3 linked regions of the Methylomonas sp. 11b genome follow. The protein of the gene in region 1 interacts with the protein of each later gene in a pairwise test. Links are inferred from orthologs where the notes say so. Each region holds a gene or a part of one and is shown on either strand. Other genes may lie near its edges.

Region 1 (6,313 bases):
ATAATTCAGGTAGCAAATACTTTATATATTACCCACTCAATCACCTCAAAATCCGTAACCATGAGTAGAGTACTTTATTGCTGGGAATTGGGTGCCGGCTACGGTCATACCGCCGCATTCCTTCCGGTAGCCCGACAACTTAAATCACTCGGACACGAAGTAATATTCGTGCTGAAAGATTTGGAATACGCCGAAACTTTGTTAGCTGAAGATCACTTTTGTTATCTACAGGCCCCGATACGCTGGCCCGACGGTCGAGTGCAACCACCCGCCTCCAGTTACCCGGGAGTTTTACAGAATGTCGGATTTACCGATGAAACCGGCCTGTTTACCCGAGCAAAAGCTTGGCAATCCTTATATCGGCATCTAGCCCCCAACCTGATCATATTCGACCATGCGCCGACTGCATTGCTCGCGGCGCGCGAATTAAACATCCCAAGAGCTGGGTTCGGCACCGGCTTTTTCTCGCCGCCGCGCTTAAGTCCCATGCCCAATATCCGTCCCTGGTTGCGAGTTGGCGATAAGGTCTTAAGCACTATCGAAAGCCAGGTGTTAAGCACGACAAACTCGGTTTTAGCGCGTCTGAATACGCCACCATTAAGGATTTTGGCGGACTTATTCGAGTTTGCTGAAGACTTTATCTGCACGTTTCCAGAGCTGGACCATTATCGGCAATACCGCAGCGCAAACTATTGGGGACCAACCCTTTTGCAAACCACCGGTATTGAGCCGATCTGGCCGAGCGTCGGAACCGAAAAAATATTCGCCTATTTGCGCCCCGAATATCCCGGCCTGGAGATATTGCTAAAACAATTACGCGCGTCGCCTTGGTCAATATTGGTGCATATCCCCGGCACAACGCCCGCATTTATAGAGAAAAACAGCAGCGCCAATCTACACATCACTCCGCAGCCGGTAATAATCTCGGCGGCTGCCAAACAATGCGATTTGGCTATTTGCCATGGCGGTGTGGCGACATTGTCGGCATTTTTACTGTCTGGCAAACCCTTGCTGGCATTGCCATTTCAGCTCGAACAACTGATCAGCGCTCAAAACCTCGCTGCTCTCGGCGCGGGCAATTACATCACCGCAGAAAGCAAAAACCCCAACTACAAGGCAACGTTGACTGAGCTATTGCGTAATTCGAAACACACACAGGCCGCCCGACAGTTTGCGGAAAAATACGCCAGCTTTTCTTCCTCACAACAAGCTATCGATATTGCCAAACGTTGTGAGATGTTGATGAAAAACGCTTACATCAAAGGCAATAACTGATCGAGAATCTTGCCGTTTGTGGCAAAGACCTGCTTTGGAAATACACCGGGATTGCCTTTAAAGTCGGTGATCGTTGCGCCGGCTTCTTTGGCTATCAACACACCCGCGGCAATGTCATAAAGATTCAGTTCCTGTTCCCAAAAAGCATCGACCTGGCCATCCGCAACCGTACATAAATCCAGCGCAGCCGAACCCAAACGGCGTTGACCGGTTGTGGCCTGAGCGATACGAGCGAATCGCGGCAGGTTGTTGTCTTCCAAATACTGGCGCAGGCAGGCAAACCCGGTGGACACCATGCTGCTGGCCAGATTGGTTTCATCAGAAACCCTGATAGGCTTGCCGTTTTTCCAGGCGCCCTTGCCTTTTTCCGCGCAGTAATAATCGTCCAACGCCGGGCCGTAAACAGCCCCCATCATCAATTCACCGTCGATTTCCAACGCAACGCTGATACCCCAAAAATATTGGCCTTTCGAGAAAGAATGGGTGCCGTCAATCGGATCGACGATCCAACGACTGGTTTGATTAGCGGTTTGGCCGCTTTCCTCGCCCCAAAAACCGTACTCGGGACACTGCGCGCCGAGCGCTTGTTTCAGGTAATTTTCCACCGCGACATCGGCATCGGTCACCAAATCGCGAGCGCTTTTTTTGTTAATCGCCAGAGAATCTAAATCGTTGAAATAGCGCATCGCCACTTCGCCGGCCGCGCGTACGATGGTTTCTAAAACTTCCAGAGTGATGGGCATGATTTTCCTGATTTTGTTAGGGATGCGGGCAATACGGCTACCCGCCCTGCCCGCTATGAAAAGCCTGGATTTTAACCGCTAATGGTTACAGATTGTGGTAGCCGGTTTCTTCGTGCAGCACGATGTCCAAACCTTGCTGCTCCTCATCTTCGCTGACGCGCAAACCGATGAACACGTCGATGAATTTCAACAAAACATAGCTGAATAAAGCACTCCAGGCCGCCGTCACCAAAACCGCTAGCGCTTGTACGCCGACTTGCTCGGCGATTGTCACACCGTTTAATCCCAAGCCGCCGAAACTTTCAGCAGCGAATACGCCGGTTAAAATCGAGCCGACGCAACCGCCAACCCCATGTACCGGAAATACATCCAAGGAATCGTCGATTTTTAACCGGCGTTTGACGAATTGCGTGGCATAAAAACACACTATGCCTGCCACTATACCAATAATCAGCCCGCCAATCGGCCCGACAAATCCAGAGGCCGGGGTGATGGTACCCAAGCCGGCTACCATACCGGTGACGATACCCAGCACACTCGGCTTGCTGAAACGCAACCATTCAATCGTCATCCAGGTCAACGCGCCAGCGGCGGCGGCGATATGCGTGACGGCAATCGCCATCCCGGCACTGCCGTCGGCTTTTAACGCGCTACCACCGTTGAAGCCGAACCAGCCGAACCAGAGCATACCGGCGCCCGTGACCACCATGGTCATATTGTGCGGAGGCATCGCCACGGTGGGAAAGCCTTTACGACGCCCCAAGACTAAGGCCGCCACCAGAGAAGCCACTCCGGCATTGACGTGAATCACAATCCCACCGGCAAAATCCTTGGCACCCAAGGCCGCCAGCCAGCCGTTGCCCCAAATCCAGTGACAAATCGGCATGTACACCACGATTAACCACAGCCCGCTAAACCAAAGCATCGCCGAAAACTTCATCCGCTCGGCAAAAGCGCCAACGATCAACGCCGGAGTAATAATCGCGAAAGTCATTTGAAACATGAAAAACACGGTTTCCGGAATATCGCCGATCAAGTTTTGCGTGTTCATTTCCGGCAAAAAAATCTTGCTGCCGCCACCCAAAAACTGCTGCCAGTTGCCGCCATCGGTAAACACAAAGCTGTAAACGCCGGCCAGCCACAATATCGATACCAGACAGGTAATCGCAAAACATTGCATAAGCACCGACAGCACATTCTTGCTTCTGACCAAACCGCCGTAAAACAGCGATAGGCCCGGAATGGTCATGAATAAAACCAGTGCGGTGGAGGTTAAAACCCAAGCGGTATTGGCTTGGTTAATGCCTTCAGCCCAAGCCTGCTCGGGCAACATCAAGCTGTATGCCATCAGCATCAGCGTTCTTTTTATTGTTGTCATTGTCTTTCACTAGATGATGGTGTGTTGTTATTTTTAAGCAGTCTATAAACAACAAAATCGCCCTGGTCTGCGGATAACGCGCAGACCAGGGCGATTTTTGATGTTTCGCTGTTTTTTATATTTGTCTTGAAGACTTAAATAGCATCTTCTCCGGTCTCGCCGGTTCTAATACGAATGATCTGTTCCAGGTTGGTCACAAAAATTTTACCGTCGCCAATTTTGCCGGTGTTGGCGGCCTTGACGATAGTTTCCACGGCTTGGTCGACAACGTGTTCGGCCACTGCGATTTCCAGCTTGACCTTAGGCAGAAAATCCACCACGTACTCGGCGCCGCGATACAACTCGGTGTGGCCCTTTTGCCTGCCAAAACCTTTAACTTCGGTTGCCGTTACACCAGCCACCCCGATCTCGGACAAGGCTTCCCTGACGTCGTCCAGCTTGAATGGTTTGATAATCGCTGTAATTAATTTCATGCTATCCCCAAATTCGAATGATTAAAAAGCTGTTTCGTCACTGTTGCCACCATAATAAATAATTCCGGTAGAACCTACAATTTACCCGAGCACAAGCACCAAAGTAGTGCCTCATGATAACAAAAACGGGCAGCCATCGCCGACCACCCGTTTCTTTTCGCGTTAACCGCAGCTTTCAACCCTAAACATGATAAGCGGTTTCGCCGTGTTCGGTGACATCCAGACCTTCACGCTCAGTCGCTTCGCTAACCCGCAGACCCAGAGCCACATCGGCAATTTTGAAGGCAATGAAGGACACCACACCCGACCAAACGATGGCGATACCTACACCCCAAGCTTGGCTGGCAAGCTGGGTAAGCACGCTGTAGTCAGGCAAGGTCGCGTTGGTGACGTAATCCCATACTCCGGTACCGCCCAAGGCAGGGCTGGCAACCACAGCAGTACCCAAGGCGCCGATGATACCGCCTACCCCGTGCACACCAAACGCATCCAGCGAATCGTCATAGTTCATCGCGTGTTTCAAAAAGGTTACTGACCAGAAGCATACTGCGCCGACCACCAAGCCTAAACCGATAGCGCCCATCGGGCCTGACCAGCCGCAAGCAGGAGTTATCGCGACTAAACCGGCAACCGCGCCTGACGTGGCGCCCAACATGCTGGGTTTACCACGCACAGCCCATTCTGCGCCCATCCAGGCCAAGGTTGCCGCCGCTGCCGCCAACAATGTGTTGAGGAAAACCAATGCCGCCAGACCGTTGGCTTCCAGGTTGGAGCCTGCATTAAAACCGAACCAACCTATCCACAACAAGGACGCGCCTATCATGTTCATCGTCACGCTGTGCGGCGCGATAAACTCTTTACCATAACCAATGCGCTTACCTATCATTAAGCAACCGACCAAACCAGCGATACCGGCATTGATATGTACCACGGTGCCGCCGGCAAAATCCAACGCGCCTTTTTGGAATAAAAAGCCCGCCGTCGCACCGGCTGTTTCCGCTGCGGCAGCATCGGTATACGCATCAGGGCCTGCCCAGTACCAAACCATATGCGCCATCGGTAAGTAGCAGAAGCTAAACCAGATCACGGTAAACAACAGCACCGCTGAAAATTTAACCCGCTCGGCAAATGCGCCGATGATCAAGGCCGGCGTGATAGCCGAGAATGTCAGCTGGAACGCTACATAAATGAACTCCGGTACATAAGCCCCCTTGCTGAAAGTGGCCGCCATCGAATCCGGGGTAATACCCTTCAAAAATGCCTTGCTGAAACCGCCGAAGAAGGCGTTACCCTCGGTAAACGCGACGCTGTAGCCGAACGTCGCCCACATAATCGCCGTCAACGAAAAGATAACAAAGACCTGCATCAAGATAGACAGCATGTTTTTGGCTCGCACCATACCGCCGTAGAACAAGGCCAAGCCAGGTATTACCATTAACGCAACCAGTACGGTGGCAACTATCATCCAGGCGGTATCGCCTTTGTTAACGGTGGCTTGTACGGCCGGTGCCGCCACTTCTTCCGCAAACGCCATGCCCGAGAGTCCAAACAGCGCGAACAGCGCCATGCCTGTTAAATATTTCATTGTTGGTTTCCCCATCTTGATATTAAAGAGCTTCTTCGCCGGATTCGCCGGTTCTGATCCGAACCACCTGCTCCAGATCGGTTACAAAAATTTTGCCATCGCCGATCTTCCCGGTATTGGCTACTTTCACAATCGCTTCGACGGCTTGCTCAAGCAAAGCATCCGCAACCGCTACCTCGATTTTTGCTTTGGGTAAAAAATCCACCACATATTCGGCACCACGATACAGTTCCGTATGGCCCTTTTGCCGACCAAAGCCTTTTACTTCAGTAACCGTCACGCCAGATACACCGATATCCGACAACGCCTCACGCACGTCGTCTAGCTTAAACGGCTTAACCACCGCTGTTATCAGTTTCATAGTTCAACACCTCTTTGCTTGAGTTAATAAATTCCCGAAACAAGCAAAGCATGATGCATGCCACTATTTATTCCCATGATTTTTAAAGATTTATTAAACACATCAATTAAAAGGACAACAGAATCGCACCAAAGAAGTGCAACGCTTTTTGGATTGCACCATTGCAACTCAATACCACCCTACAGGCCTTGATCTGCCAGTTTCAGTGGTTTGCTTTAAGAATAAATGGGGCGTTGTCGCAACATAGCAACACCGCATTACTTTGGTGCAACAAAAAGAATTTGCACCATTGCGAATCATGAACTAGTCTACATATGCCGCCTATCTTGTTGATTTTTAATAAATCGAATATGGCCTAAAAACTGCTATACAATCTTCAGTAGTCACTGAACCAAGGGGATAACCACCATGAGAAACAACACAACGTTAACAAAATCACACAGCCGCGCTTGCTTAGCCGGGTTAATGGTGATTTGCAGTGCCTCCGCAATGGCGGAC
Region 2 (6,691 bases), 4.5 Mb from region 1 along the record:
GAAAATGATGACCTTAATGGATGTGTTTTATCGGTCATTTAGTAACGACATTTTGCCGATTAAACTGCTAAGAAATCTTGGTCTGGGTTTGGCCCAACGCATCACTCCCGCCCGCAACAAAGCGATGAAGGCTGCGATGGGGTTGGAAGGTCGTCTGCCGAAATTAGCTCGCGGCGAACGTTTGTTAGCTAGATAAGGCTTTAGCTTTTCAGGCTCAAATATCGCAACATGGTGGTGCGTATTTGGGCTTTTTTGTCCTCGTCTGTGATAGGCATTGACTGCTGGTCGCTGATGTAGAACATGTCTTCCGCGCGACTGCCTATCGTGGTGATTTTTGCATCGTGCAATTGGATGTCCAACTCCGTAAACGCCTTGCCTATGGTAGACAGCAAACCGGCGCGATCCGTGGTAACTAATTCGATCACGGTGTGTTTGTGCGATGGATCTTCCAGAAAGGTGATACTGGTTTCAATCGGAAAGTGCCGGGCCTGACGGGATTGCTTGTGGATATTCTTTGAGGCTTTAACCTTTTTGGCAATCAAACCTTGGCGTAGCGAGGTGCAGATGTGCACCTCGCGATACAAGTCGTTAATGGCTTCGCCGGATTGTTCCAGCACCTGAAAACTGTTCAAGACGTACTGATCGGCAGTGGTAATGATTCTGGCATCCAGAATCGTTAAGCCCAGGTGGTCCAGGGTGGCGGTCGAAATTGAAAAAATTTGCGCTTCGTTACGGGTGTAAACGAAAATCTCCGCGCTGCCGCGCTGGGTTTGCGGCCGCAATAGCACCAGCGGCAGTTCGCTTTCCTGGCAGGCCGCGATCGCAATTGTGTGCCAGGCTATTTCGTCCGCAGAATAGCGCAGAAAATAGTCGTCACTGAGATGCTGCCAAGACTGTGTAATATTGGTTTTGGATATGCCCAGTTTCAAAAGCTCGTCGCGCGCTTCTTTTTTGTTTTCCTGTACCCGTTCAGATCGGACCATCGGATTTTGTAGTCCGCGATGCAAGGCTTGGTGGGTGGAAATATACAAATCTTTCAGCAATACATCTTTCCAGGCATTCCACAGGCTAGGATTTGTGGCGCGAATGTCTGCCACTGTTAGCAGATATAAATAATTTAGCCGCTCTATACTGCCGACTTCCTGGGCGAAGGTGTGGATGACGTCCGGGTCGCTGATGTCCTTGCGTTGTGCAGTCATCGACATCAGCAAATGCTGACGAACCAGCCAAGTGATCAACTTGGTGTCGTGGCTTGATAATTCGTGCTGCTGGCAAAAATTGTTGGCGATGGTTTCGCCTAGCGTGGAATGATCCCCGCCCCTGCCTTTAGCTATGTCGTGAAACATGGCGGCAATGTACAAAATGTCAGGCTTTGAAATCAGTAAAAAAATATTATTGCAAAACGGCAACTCCTTATTGTGTTTGGCCAGCGAGAAGCGCCGCAAATTACGAATAACAAACAGAGTGTGCTCGTCTACGGTATAGATGTGGAATAGGTCGTACTGCATGCGCGCCACGATATTGGCGAAATCCGGCAAATAGGCGGCGAGTACGCCGTAGCGGTTCATTCGCTTGAGTTGGCTGGTAATGCCTCGAGGCTGTCTGAGAATATCCATGAACAGGCGGTTGGCCTGTTTATTGGCGCGGAAGTCGGCATTGATCAGGTGCAGATTTTTGCGAATCAAACGGATGGTGCTGGCACGAATTCCCTTCAAAGAGGGCGATTGTTGCAAGATTAAAAAAATTTCCAGCAAAGCCAGCGGTTGTTTTTGAAATACGTCTTTGTGGCTGACTTCCAGATAGCCATCAATCGAGGAAAAATTGGCGGTGATAGGGATTGGGGCCAGGCTTTCCTTATTGCTGATCAGTCTCTCGTTCAGCAGTTGTAACAGCATTTCGTTCAGACGCTCGATATCCACGACAGTTTTGAAGTAAAACTGCATGAATTGCTCGACATCCGGTTGCTCGTTCTTATCGATGTAGCCGAACTGGCTGGCTAACTCGCGTTGGTAGTCGAACACCAAGCGGTCTTCGCAGCGGTTGGTCAGATTGTGTAGTGCAAAGCGCAGGCGCCAGAGGATGTCGCGAGCGGTAATGAGGTTGTCGTATTCCGATTTCGGTAAAAAACCGTACTTGATTAACTCTCGGAGAGACGATGCGTTGTAATGGCGTTTGAATACCCAGCTGATTACCTGCAAGTCGCGGAGTCCGCCCGGACCTTCCTTGATGTTCGGTTCCAGGTTGTAAGCGGTGTCGTGGAACTTGCTGTAACGCTTTTGTTGTTCAGCCATTTTGGCTGGAAAAAATTGTTCCGATGGCCAGAGTGTTTCGGAATTTACCTGGTGTTTTAAATCGCTAAATAGTTCGGAGTTGCCGGTAATCAGGCGCATTTCCAGCAGGTTGGTAAATACGGTTTGGTCGTCCTCGGCAACAGCCAGGCACTCTGTTACGCTACGCGTACTAAGTCCTGGTTTTAAGCCAATATCCCATAGGAAGTTACAAAAACCGGATACTTGCTGTTGATAGTCTATCGGGTTGGCTGCGCCGAGCAACACCAAAATATCGATATCCGAGTAAGGAAACAATTCGCCTCTGCCGTACCCGCCGGTCGCGATCAGGCTGTGGCAGCTGGCGGCTGCGTCGAGGAAATGCAGCCAACAGGCGGTCAATAGATTGTCGATGAACCGAGCTTTCTCGGTCAGCAGGCCGACCGTCGCCTGGTCCGGGTTAAAGCGCATTTTTAACTGCGCATTTTCCTCGTTAATCGCATTTTTGAATTTGGCGACCGGATTGTCGCCCGCGAAACAGTTGAGAAAATCATTCTCGGTGAACAGCGCTTGGCTCACAGCTCTTCCTGTCTCAGCGTCAAAATCTCGTAGCCGGTATCGGTCACCAAAATCGTGTGTTCCCATTGTGCGGACAAACTACGGTCTTTGGTCACTGCAGTCCAGCCGTCGGCGAGGATTTTCATATGGCGTTTGCCTTGATTGAGCATGGGCTCTATCGTAAAAATCATGCCTGGTTCGATTATCTCGCCTTCACCGCGTTTGCCGAAATGCATCACGTGTGGATCTTCGTGAAACTTTTTGCCTATGCCGTGACCACAGAACTCTCTGACGATGGAATAGCGATTGTTTTCGGCGTGCTTTTGAATGGCGTGGCCTATGTCGCCGAGGCGGGCGCCGGGCTTGACTTCCGCTATCCCCAAAAACAGGCATTCGCGGGTGATATCTACCAAGCGTTTGGCGTGTGGGCTGACATCGCCGATGCAAAACATTTTGCTCGTGTCGCCGTGGTAACCGTCTTTAATCACCGTGATATCGATGTTGACGATGTCGCCGTTCTTCAGTTTTTTCTCGCTGGGAATGCCGTGGCAAATTTGTTGATTGATGGATGTGCAAATCGATTTAGGGAAGCCGCGATAATTTAAAGGCGCGGGAATAGCGTGTTGCACATCGACGATGTAATTGTGGCAAATTTGGTCAAGCTCTTCGGTGGATATCCCGGCAACGACGTAGGGGGCGATCATTTCAAGTACTTCTGCGGCCAGTTTTCCGGCAACGCGCATCTTGTCGATTTCTTCAGCGGTTTTTATGGTAATAGTCATCGGCAGGTGGCTAATTATTGGGATAAAAGCGAGTGCGGGCCCGTTTTTGCTATCCAATCAAGATGCTTTCGCAGGCAAACGCCGACAGGAGTCTATCAGAGTTGAAGTTGTTGTGAAATTCTAATCATGGTATAAAGGCAAGTTCACTATGTAACCAATACTCACACTTGTCGACACGGTCGGTGGGGTGCTGAAAGTCTATTGCAGATTTTCGGTCACTGATCGGGGCGGGTGGAGGCGTAACCCAACGCCGAATTATTCGGCAATTTTAGGAGAACTAAATGGCAGCAGTGTCAATGCGTCAAATGCTGGAAGCGGGTGTTCACTTTGGACATCAAACCCGTTACTGGAACCCGAAAATGGCTTCCTACTTGTTTGGAGCCCGTAACAAAATTCATATCATCGATTTGGAACAAACGCTTCCTTTGTTTAACGATGCGATGAACTATCTTGGTCAAATGACCGCCAACAAAGGTACCATTCTGTTTGTTGGTACCAAAAAAGCGGCGCGTAAAGTCGTGGCGGAAGAAGCAAAACGTTGTGGCATGCCCTACGTCAACCATCGTTGGTTGGGCGGCATGTTGACCAACTTCAAAACCATCAAAAAATCCATCAACCGTTTGAAAGAACTGGAAGCGATGAAAGCCGATGGCACCTTGTACCAACGTTTCAGCAAAAAAGAAGCTTTGGGCATGGAGCGCGAATTGGAAAAGCTTGAGCGCAGCCTGGGCGGTATCAAAGATATGCGCGGCACACCCGACGCTATTTTCGTTCTGGACGTAGGTTATGAAAAAAATGCCATTATGGAAGCCAAAAAATTAGGCATCCCGGTGGTTGGCGTGGTTGACTCCAATAACTCGCCCGAAAAAATTGATTATGTCATCCCAGGTAATGACGATTCTATCCGCGCAGTGACTTTGTATTGCCAAAGCGCTTCAGCCTCCGTGTTGGAAGCGAAAGCCTTGCGTATGGATGCTTCAGCCAAAGCCGACGATTTTGTAGAAGAAGTCGTAACGGAAGCGTAAGTTTTAAACGCGCTCGGCCAAAGCGGTTGAGCGCCGCTGAATCTGGTATTCAGAACAGACTGTCTTTTAAACGCCTCCTTTGTGAGGCGTTTTTTTAGTTAATAAAATTTGAGGAAAAAATGATGAGTATTAGTGCGGCGATGGTCAAGGAATTGCGTGAGCGTACCGGCTCAGGCATGATGGAGTGCAAGAAAGCCCTGGTTGAAGCCAATGGCGATATGGAACTGGCCATTGAAAACATGCGTAAAGCCGGTCTTGCAAAAGCCGATAAAAAATCCGGCCGTATCGCGGCGGAAGGCATTATTGGTGTTAAAGTTTCTGACGACGCTAAAACCGTTGTTATGGTAGACGTTAACTGCGAAACCGATTTCGTTGCCAAAGGCGATGATTTTATTGGTTTTGCTAATGATGTCGTCAACAGCTTGTTGAATGCGAATGTCAATAGCGACGAAGAGTTACAAGCCATGTTACTGAGCACTGGCGTCAGCGTAGACGATACTCGTCGTGCGTTGATTGCTAAAATCGGCGAAAACATTACTGTGCGCCGTTTCGTTAAATTCACCACCACTGATGGTGGTCAGGCAGCTTACCTGCACGGCAGTAAAATCGGCGTTATCGTCGAATTGACCAAAAACGATCCAGCTTTGGGTAAAGACGTGGCGATGCATGTTGCTGCTGCCAAGCCTGAATATGTGTCGGATGATCAAGTATCGGCCGATGTCATTGCCAAGGAAAAAGAAATTTTTGCTGCGCAAGCACTGGAAAGTGGCAAGCCTGCCGAGATCGTTGAAAAAATGATCGGCGGTCGTATCAATAAATTTCTGGCGGAAGTCACGTTGTTGGGTCAGCCTTTCATCAAAGACGACAGCGTTACCGTTGGTAAATTGCTGGCATCTAAAGGCAACGCTGTAGTGCGTTTTGCTCGTTTCGAAGTGGGCGAAGGCATCGAGAAAAAAGAAGAAGATTTTGCCGCCGAAGTTATGGCACAAGTTAGAGGCTAAACGCCTCCTAATAAAACCCGGTTCGCCGGGTTTATTTATATTAGTTCGTTGCTTTTAACCCATGTTTACGGTGGATATTTGATTATGAGTCAATTGATTTGTCAGAGAATTTTACTTAAATTGAGCGGCGAAGCACTGGCGAGCGAACGCGGCGGCAGTATCGATCCCGATATAGTGCAACGCTTGGCTCAGGAAGTGAAAGACTTGTGCGATGCAGGTATCCAGGTCGGCTTGGTCATCGGTGGCGGCAATATTTTGCGCGGCGGCGAGAAAGCATCTGAAGGCCTGAATCGGGTCACCGGCGATCAAATGGGCATGCTGGCAACGGTCATTAATGCTTTGGCCATGCAGGATGCGCTGGAGTATCTCGGGCAGCCTGTTAGGGTGATGACTGCCCTGAAAATCAATCAGGTGTGCGAAGACTATATCCGTCGCCGGGCCGTCAGGCATTTGGAAAAAGGTAGAGTGGCTATTTTCGCTGCCGGCACGGGCAATCCGTTTTTCACTACTGATACCGCCGCCAGTTTACGCGCCATAGAGATAGATGCCGAGTTGATGATTAAAGCGACGAAAGTTAAAGGCGTTTATTCGGCGGACCCGAATAAAGTCGCGGACGCAGTATTCTATCCTCGTCTGACCTATGACGAAGCCATCGACCAGCGCTTGAATGTCATGGACACCACGGCCTTGGTCTTGTGCCGGGACAATAATCTGCCTATGCGGGTAATGAATGTATTTGAGCCGGGAGCGATCATGCGCTTGATGCGCGGTGAAGATATAGGCTCCCTAATCGAGAGGAACTAACAAAATGATCAGCGATATTCAACAAGATGCCGCATCACGTATGGTGAAAAGCATCGAGTCCTTGCAAAAAGCATTTACCAAAATTAGAACCGGGCGCGCCCATCCCAGTTTGCTGGATCAAATCAGTGTGACTTATTACGGCAATGAATCACCTTTATCTCAGGTTGCTAATGTGTCCGTCGAGGACGCGCGTACTTTGAAAGTCGTGCCTTGGGAAAAAAGCATGATCCAGGCTATCGAAAAAGCCATTATGT
Region 3 (6,426 bases), 3.4 Mb from region 1 along the record:
GGATGCCCACGGCGATTTCTGCAAATAACATCAACATCACCACAAAACCCAGCACGATTAAGGTGGAGGCGTTGCATCTATCTTTCCAGGTGGTCAAGGCTTCTTCCACTTCCGGGAAAATGGTGTCGTCAATTGCGCGGATACTGTTTTCTAGTGTGCCGAGTATGCGGTATGAGCGATCATTATTAATGTTGTTGAAGCGCTGATCGAACAGCGAGGTATCGCCGGATTGCGATAACACAATGAATTGGCCGGTGTGGATGCCCAGTTCGGCCAGGCGGCGTTGCCAGGATGCGGCGATTTCCTGGCTTTTCAGCGCATCGATAGTGATTTCGGAATGATCGATGACGAATATAAATTTGTTGGCATCCTGGTGGGCAACGATCTCTGCCAGGGTGTCCTTGATCAAATCGGCGTCGGCTTCGAATAAGTCGTTAAATACCAGTACCAGATCGGAGATGCCTATTACGTATTTCCGCAGTAGGCCGGACACCGGATTTTCCGCCGCCGGATTTAATACCGGAGTGTCGATCAACAGCTTATTTTTCAATTTGCCGCTATTGACGGTGACCAGTTCCAGATAACCGTTAAGTTTGCTGCCTTCGCCGTTGGCGGCCAAATCGATTTGACGGCTGATTTGATAAAACGGCAAGCGGTGGTCGGCGTCCAATGCGGTACCGGGTAGGGTAGCGGTATTGGTTTGCGGTGTATATTGCAGTACGGTGAATTTATGGCGGGCGGTGTGCAGTTGTACGCCCAGGTAGCGATTGACAAAGTCTGATTTGGCTGGTGAGTAACCGCCCAAGGTGCTGACAATTGGCCACCAACTGGTTTTGCGCGCGGTAGTCTCGTCGTTATCGATCAAACCCAGTTCAAACTCGATTTCATCGAGATCCTGAAATATCTTGGCGGTTTTTTGCAAAACCGGATCGTTCGCCGCGAACTGTCTTTCAAGATTGGTCAGGTGTTTACTTACCGTTTTATCCGCCATTAGATATAAACCTTCTCTGCTTGTTATTGAGGTTAATCAGACGGCGGGAGTATACACCGAAGGCATTTAAACGGATAAAAAAACCTGCCGGTTTTTGCCGGCCAAAATGCCTCAGCAAACGGCTATCGAGGACGCCCCGCTGTGCAGGAAATGGCGGTTTCCCGGCAGCGGGGGCGCTTATTCTTTAATATCTAGCTCCTTGATTTTGCGGGTCAAGGTATTACGACCATAGCCCAGCAACAGTGCTGCTTCGTGTTTGCGACCATGCGTATGATTCAAAGCCGCTTCAATCAACAGAGTTTCTAAGGTGGGAATAGCCTGTTTGGCGATGTCCACTTTGCCGGTCGTTAATTGTTGCTTGACCCAGTTTTTAAACTGGCTTTCCCAATCTCCCGGTGTTGTTTCGCCGGATGCGGAATCGCCGCTATTGTGGGTCAGTTCCGGCGGTAAATCTTCCAGATGAATTTCCCGGCCGGAGGCCATCACCGTCAGCCAGCGGCAGATATTTTCCAGTTGCCGCACATTACCAGGCCACTTCAAACCGCTTAAAAATGCCTCGGTTTCCGGCTTTAACAGTTTGATCTCGGTATTCAGTTCCTTCGCGCTTTGATACAGATAATGCCGCATCAACAAGCCTATATCCTGCCTGCGTTCGCGCAATGGCGGAATATGAATCCGAATCACGTTCAGTCGGTGAAACAAGTCTTCCCGAAACCGGCCCTGGGCCACCAGCGCTTCCAGGTCCTGGTGGGTGGCGGCGATGATGCGCACGTTCACTCTTACCGAGGTGTGAGCACCTACGGGATAAAACTCATTGTCCGCCAGTACCCGCAGCAAGCGGGTTTGCAATTCGGCGGGCATGTCGCCGATTTCATCCAGAAACAATGTGCCGTTGTTGGCTTGTTCGAATCGACCGATACGCCGGGCTTGGGCACCGGTAAACGCACCTTTTTCATGGCCGAATAGTTCGGATTCCATCAAGTCTTTAGGAATGGCCGCCATATTCAGGGCTATGAACGGTTGCTCGGCGCGCGGACTGTGGCGATGCAGGGCCTTGGCGACCAGTTCCTTACCTGTGCCGGATTCGCCGTTAATCAGTACGGTGATGTGCGAGCGCGCCAGACGGCCTATCGCCCGAAACACTTCTTGCATGGCCGGCGCTTCGCCGATGATTTCCGGAGTTTCCTCCACGGTCGGCGGGGCTTGCACAATGTCGCTTTGCCGTTGTTTGCTGTGAGCGCAGGCGCGTTGTACGGTTTCGACGACTTCGGTGACATCGAAGGGTTTAGGCAGGTATTCGAACGCCCCGCCGTGAAACGCCGACACCGCGCTTTCCAGGTCGGAATGAGCGGTCATCACGATCACCGGTAAATCCGGATAACTGTTTTGAATGTTCCGCAACAACTCGAAGCCGTCCATGCCCGGCATGCGAATATCGGTGATCAATACTTGCGGTAGCCCGCCAGGTAGTGATTTCAACAATTCGTTGGCGCTGGCGAAGCTTTGCGTATGCACGCCGGCTTTTTGCAAGGCTTTTTCAAGTACCCAGCGGATGGATTTGTCATCATCGACAATCCAGACCTTGTCAGGTATTTGCATGATTCGTCTCCAAAGGTAGGTAGATGGAAAATACGGTGTTGCCCGGCTCGCTTTCGCATTCAATCAAGCCGTTATGCTGGTTGATCAAAGATTGCGCAATAGATAGGCCAAGTCCGGTGCCCTCGGCACGGCCGGTAATCATTGGATAAAAAATCTGTCCCATCAGCTCGGGTTTGATACCCGGGCCGTTATCGATAATGTCGATTTTGACGGTCAGCTTGTAGCGTTTGCGCCCTATGGTCATATGCCGTTGCACCCGGGTTTTCATGGTAATCACACCGTGGTTCTGCACGGCTTGCACAGCATTGCGGACGATATTCAGAATGGCCTGGATCAGCTGGTTTTTGTCGGCGAAAATCTCCGGGATGCTCGGGTCGTAATTGGTATGCAGCATAATGCCGTGGGCGGCTTCTACCGTGACCAGATGTCGGACGCGTTCCAGTACTTCGTGAATATTCAGCTGGCTTTTATGCGCGGGTTTGTTGGGGCCGAGCATTTTGTCCATTAGATCCTGCAAGCGGTCGGACTCGGCGATAATGATTTGCGTATATTCCTTTAATTCAGGATCTTGCAGTTCCAGGTCCAGCAATTGCGCCGCGCCGCGCAAACCGCCCAGCGGATTCTTGATTTCATGCGCCAAGCCGCGCACCAGCATGCGGCTGGTGTTTTGTTGGGCCAGCAATTGTTCTTCCTTGGTAATGCGTAAATGCCGGTCTACTTGTTGCAGTTCGATCAGGATTTCGCTTAATTTTCCATCCTCGAGCAACGGTGTGGCGCTTAGGTTAACCGTAATCGATTGACTTAGCCGCTCTAGGATTAATTCTCTATCGACCAGCGGCTCCAGCAAATACAAACGCGGCAGCAAATCGTTAAATAGGGTGTTATGCGCGGTTTTGAATAGTTTGTGCGCCGTTTGGCCAAGCAAATGTTTAGCGCTGTCGGCAAGCAGCATCTCGCCGGCGGGATTGATATAGGTCAGGCGCAAGTCCTTGTCAAACAGCAGGATTGCTTCGTTTAAGTGATCCAGTATCTTTTTGTGCACGGGTTAATTTAAGTTTTAAGGGTTATAGTGAATAAGCAATTTGTACGCCAAGCCTAAAGTTGCCTTATCGGCCCATTTACCGGGTAAAAAACAGCTCGAATGCACAATATTAGTGCGTTCGCCCGAATTGATGGCTCATGTTAGTGCAAAGGTGGGCTAGGGCTGGGGTTTTTATCACTATCCCGGCTTTAAGCCTTATGCGCTGGTATAGGATCAATATCCATCACGGCGGCAAAAATGTTTGAGAAGCCTATCAGCAAACTCGGATGCTCGGCTGTGCGCTATATGTATGCACCATATTGGTGCTAGTGAGTTTAAATTGAGTCAAGCGAAGTTACGGGGTGATAGCGGTCAAGTCTAGCCGTTTGCATCAAGTATGCTGGCCCCTGTGTCTGCGGAAATGACCGCACCATGGGTTGAGGGAGCTGGTTAATAAACCGGTTGGGGCGCTTGGGTGATAAGATTTTTTATAGGGTATTTCCCTGTCGATGACAAACTTTGATCTGAATTGGTGCGCCTGTCAGCACGAGTAACCAGGCTGGTGCGTCAATCGAACAGCTGTGTCGCTAATTCGGTGCACTTGTCGATTGGCGACTAGTCAGCGTAATCGACGATCAACGGCGCATGGTCGCTGAAGCGTTGCTCTTTAAAAATGCTGGTTGACTGCGCTCGGCTGGCAATGCCCGGCGTGGCGACTTGATAATCGATGCGCCAACCGACATTCTTGGCCCAAGCCTGGCCGCGATTGCTCCACCAGGTGTAGCAGGTGTCGGTAGCGTCTGGATGCAGACGGCGATAGACGTCCACCCAGCCCAACTCATCGTAAACTTGGGTCATCCAGGCCCTTTCCGCCGGTAAAAAACCGGAGTTTTTCTGATTGCCGCGCCAGTTTTTCAAATCGGCTTCTTTGTGGGCGATATTCCAGTCACCGCAAATTACTACTTCCCGACCGCTGGCTTTCAGTTCGGCAAGATGCGGGTTGAAGCGCTCCATCACGCTGTATTTGACAGTTTGCCGCTCCTCGCTGCTGGAGCCGGACGGTAGGTATAGGGAAATGACCGATAGATTACCGACTTGCACTTCCAGATAGCGGCCCTCGCTATCGATGTCGGCATGCCCTAAGCCTGCTATTACTGCATCTGCCGGCTGTTTGCTGTAGATGCCTACGCCGCTGTAGCCTTTCTTTTCAGCATAATGAAAATAACCGTGTAGACCTTTCGGAGCCAGCATCTCGGCTGTCATATCGCTGGCCTGGGCTTTGAGTTCCTGTAGGCAGACGAAGTCTGGATTTTGGGTGTCTAACCAGTCGTAAAAACCTTTTCTGGTTGCCGAACGAATGCCGTTTAGATTGACGGAGATGATGCGGAGCATGGATAGTGGGGGATCTAAGGGTTAGGTTAATAAACTGCGTCGCAGTTTAACAGTTTCGATGCCATCGCCCCAAAAGCGCTTACTGACTTTTGGCCGACACACTCCGCGCGCGTCTGCCGGTAAAAAGGCTTTAGCCCTTACTCAACAATTGCCGGGCGCGGCTATCCGCACCGGAAGGCAGCTGGTTCGGGCCGGATTTAATCCAGGCGACGATGTCTTGCCAGGCGGTAGGGGCTTGCAGATCGCGGAGCAGCATGTGGTAACCGTTCTGGTAAATAGCCACGGTTTTTTCCGCTGTATCGGTGGTGTTCAGCATTTGTTGCAAGAAAGCGTAGGTGGGTTCCTTGGGGATGACTTCGTCTTTCTCGCCGTACAGCATTAGCGTATGCGCCCGAAGCGAGCCGGCGCTGTCGAACGCGGCGTCCATCAGGTTGGTTAAGCCGTATACCGTTTCCACGCGGGTGGCCTTGATCACCATCGGATCGCGGCCCATCGCCCGCAGCATGTCGATATTATCCGACGGCATGATCTCCAGCCCGCTACCGGTCAAGGTTAGCCAGGGTAGACTATGCGCCAGCGTCCATAACAAACTGGTTTGATACCAAGGCATGGTCGACCTGGCCCATAGCGCCGGCGCGGCGAGGATGATGCCGGCCACATCCGGCATATCGTCCTGCTGTACGGCGGTAATCACAATCGCGCCGCCCATGCTTTCGCCCAGTAGGTAAAGTGGTTTGTTCGGGTAGCGCTGTTTCAGCAGGCGGGTTAATTGTTTTAAATCCTGTGCGTAAGCCTCGCTGCCCGCCCACAAGCCGCGCTGTGGTGCTGCGCCAAAACCGCGTTGGTCGTAAGCGAAACAGGCGATGCCGAGTTTGCTGAAATAGTTGCCCGGCGCATCGAAGAAGTGGCTGTAATCGTTAAAGCCGTGCAGCGCGATGATCACTGCATTGGGTTCGGTGTCGGGCAGCCAGCGGCGTAGCGGTAGACTGGCGCCGTCTTCGGTTAGAAAAGTATTCTCGCCCAGCTGCGCGGTATTGGTCTTAGCGCCGGGTGGATAGCTCATCGGCATACAGCCGCTCAGCGAGAGCAGCAATACGCCAGCCAACGGCGGCATGCGTTTCCGATACGGTTTGCGAGCGTTCACTATTTTCAAAATAAGATTTTTCATTGCTAACACATTATTTCAGCATTGAATTTCCCAAAGTTTCCCCCGCTTATGATTCGCTAAGCGGAGGATTGTTCCAGTCAAACTTATCTTAGCTGACGCGGGCGAATGGTTTTATGACAATTCAGGAATGGCTAGTTTCCGGTTATCGAACTATTCATCGTCCCACAAAATAGGAAAGGCTTTACGCACCCGTTCGATGGCCTCCTGATCGACGTTTTTGCCGCGCAAGGTCAGCACCAAGGCGTAAATATCCTG

Evidence for each region.
Region 2: the proteins of METH11B_RS0123130 (region 1) and glnD interact in binary tests that used the Escherichia coli proteins (3 or more experiments, as listed by UniProt). The link is inferred for Methylomonas sp. 11b from one-to-one orthologs.
Region 3: the proteins of METH11B_RS0123130 (region 1) and glnL interact in binary tests that used the Escherichia coli proteins (3 or more experiments, as listed by UniProt). The link is inferred for Methylomonas sp. 11b from one-to-one orthologs.

The regions. Positions count from the first base shown.
Region 1 is NZ_KI911557.1:4,810,979-4,817,291, reverse strand. Bases 2,201-5,068 are described here. They hold METH11B_RS0123130 (P-II family nitrogen regulator), read right to left. Parts: upstream 3,870-5,068; coding sequence 3,531-3,869; downstream 2,201-3,530. Other genes in these bases: METH11B_RS0123125 (ammonium transporter), read right to left, coding at 4,051-5,068; METH11B_RS0123135 (ammonium transporter), read right to left, coding at 2,201-3,396. Outside these bases: METH11B_RS0123145 (glycosyltransferase), read left to right, coding at 61-1,275; METH11B_RS0123140 (inositol monophosphatase family protein), read right to left, coding at 1,254-2,018; more of METH11B_RS0123135, read right to left, coding at 2,104-2,200; more of METH11B_RS0123125, read right to left, coding at 5,069-5,454; METH11B_RS0123120 (P-II family nitrogen regulator), read right to left, coding at 5,477-5,815; METH11B_RS0123115 (porin), read left to right, coding at 6,224-6,313. UniProt on the Escherichia coli protein: P-II indirectly controls the transcription of the glutamine synthetase gene (glnA). P-II prevents NR-II-catalyzed conversion of NR-I to NR-I-phosphate, the transcriptional activator of GlnA. When P-II is uridylylated to P-II-UMP, these events are reversed.
Region 2 is NZ_KI911557.1:284,329-291,019, forward strand. The notes cover bases 1-3,246. They hold glnD ([protein-PII] uridylyltransferase), read right to left. Parts: upstream 2,847-3,246; coding sequence 201-2,846; downstream 1-200. Other genes in these bases: METH11B_RS0101285 (FAD-dependent monooxygenase), read left to right, coding at 1-196; map (type I methionyl aminopeptidase), read right to left, coding at 2,843-3,246. In the rest of the region: more of map, read right to left, coding at 3,247-3,607; rpsB (30S ribosomal protein S2), read left to right, coding at 3,889-4,632; tsf (translation elongation factor Ts), read left to right, coding at 4,755-5,633; pyrH (UMP kinase), read left to right, coding at 5,718-6,437; frr (ribosome recycling factor), read left to right, coding at 6,442-6,691.
Region 3 is NZ_KI911557.1:1,436,698-1,443,123, reverse strand. What follows is about bases 1,605-4,585. They hold glnL (nitrogen regulation protein NR(II)), read right to left. Parts: upstream 3,633-4,585; coding sequence 2,577-3,632; downstream 1,605-2,576. Other genes in these bases: METH11B_RS0106640 (exodeoxyribonuclease III), read right to left, coding at 4,227-4,585; ntrC (nitrogen regulation protein NR(I)), read right to left, coding at 1,605-2,590. Outside these bases: METH11B_RS0106655 (hypothetical protein), read right to left, coding at 1-991; more of ntrC, read right to left, coding at 1,169-1,604; more of METH11B_RS0106640, read right to left, coding at 4,586-5,003; METH11B_RS0106635 (alpha/beta hydrolase), read right to left, coding at 5,134-6,117; METH11B_RS0106630 (ParB/RepB/Spo0J family partition protein), read right to left, coding at 6,322-6,426.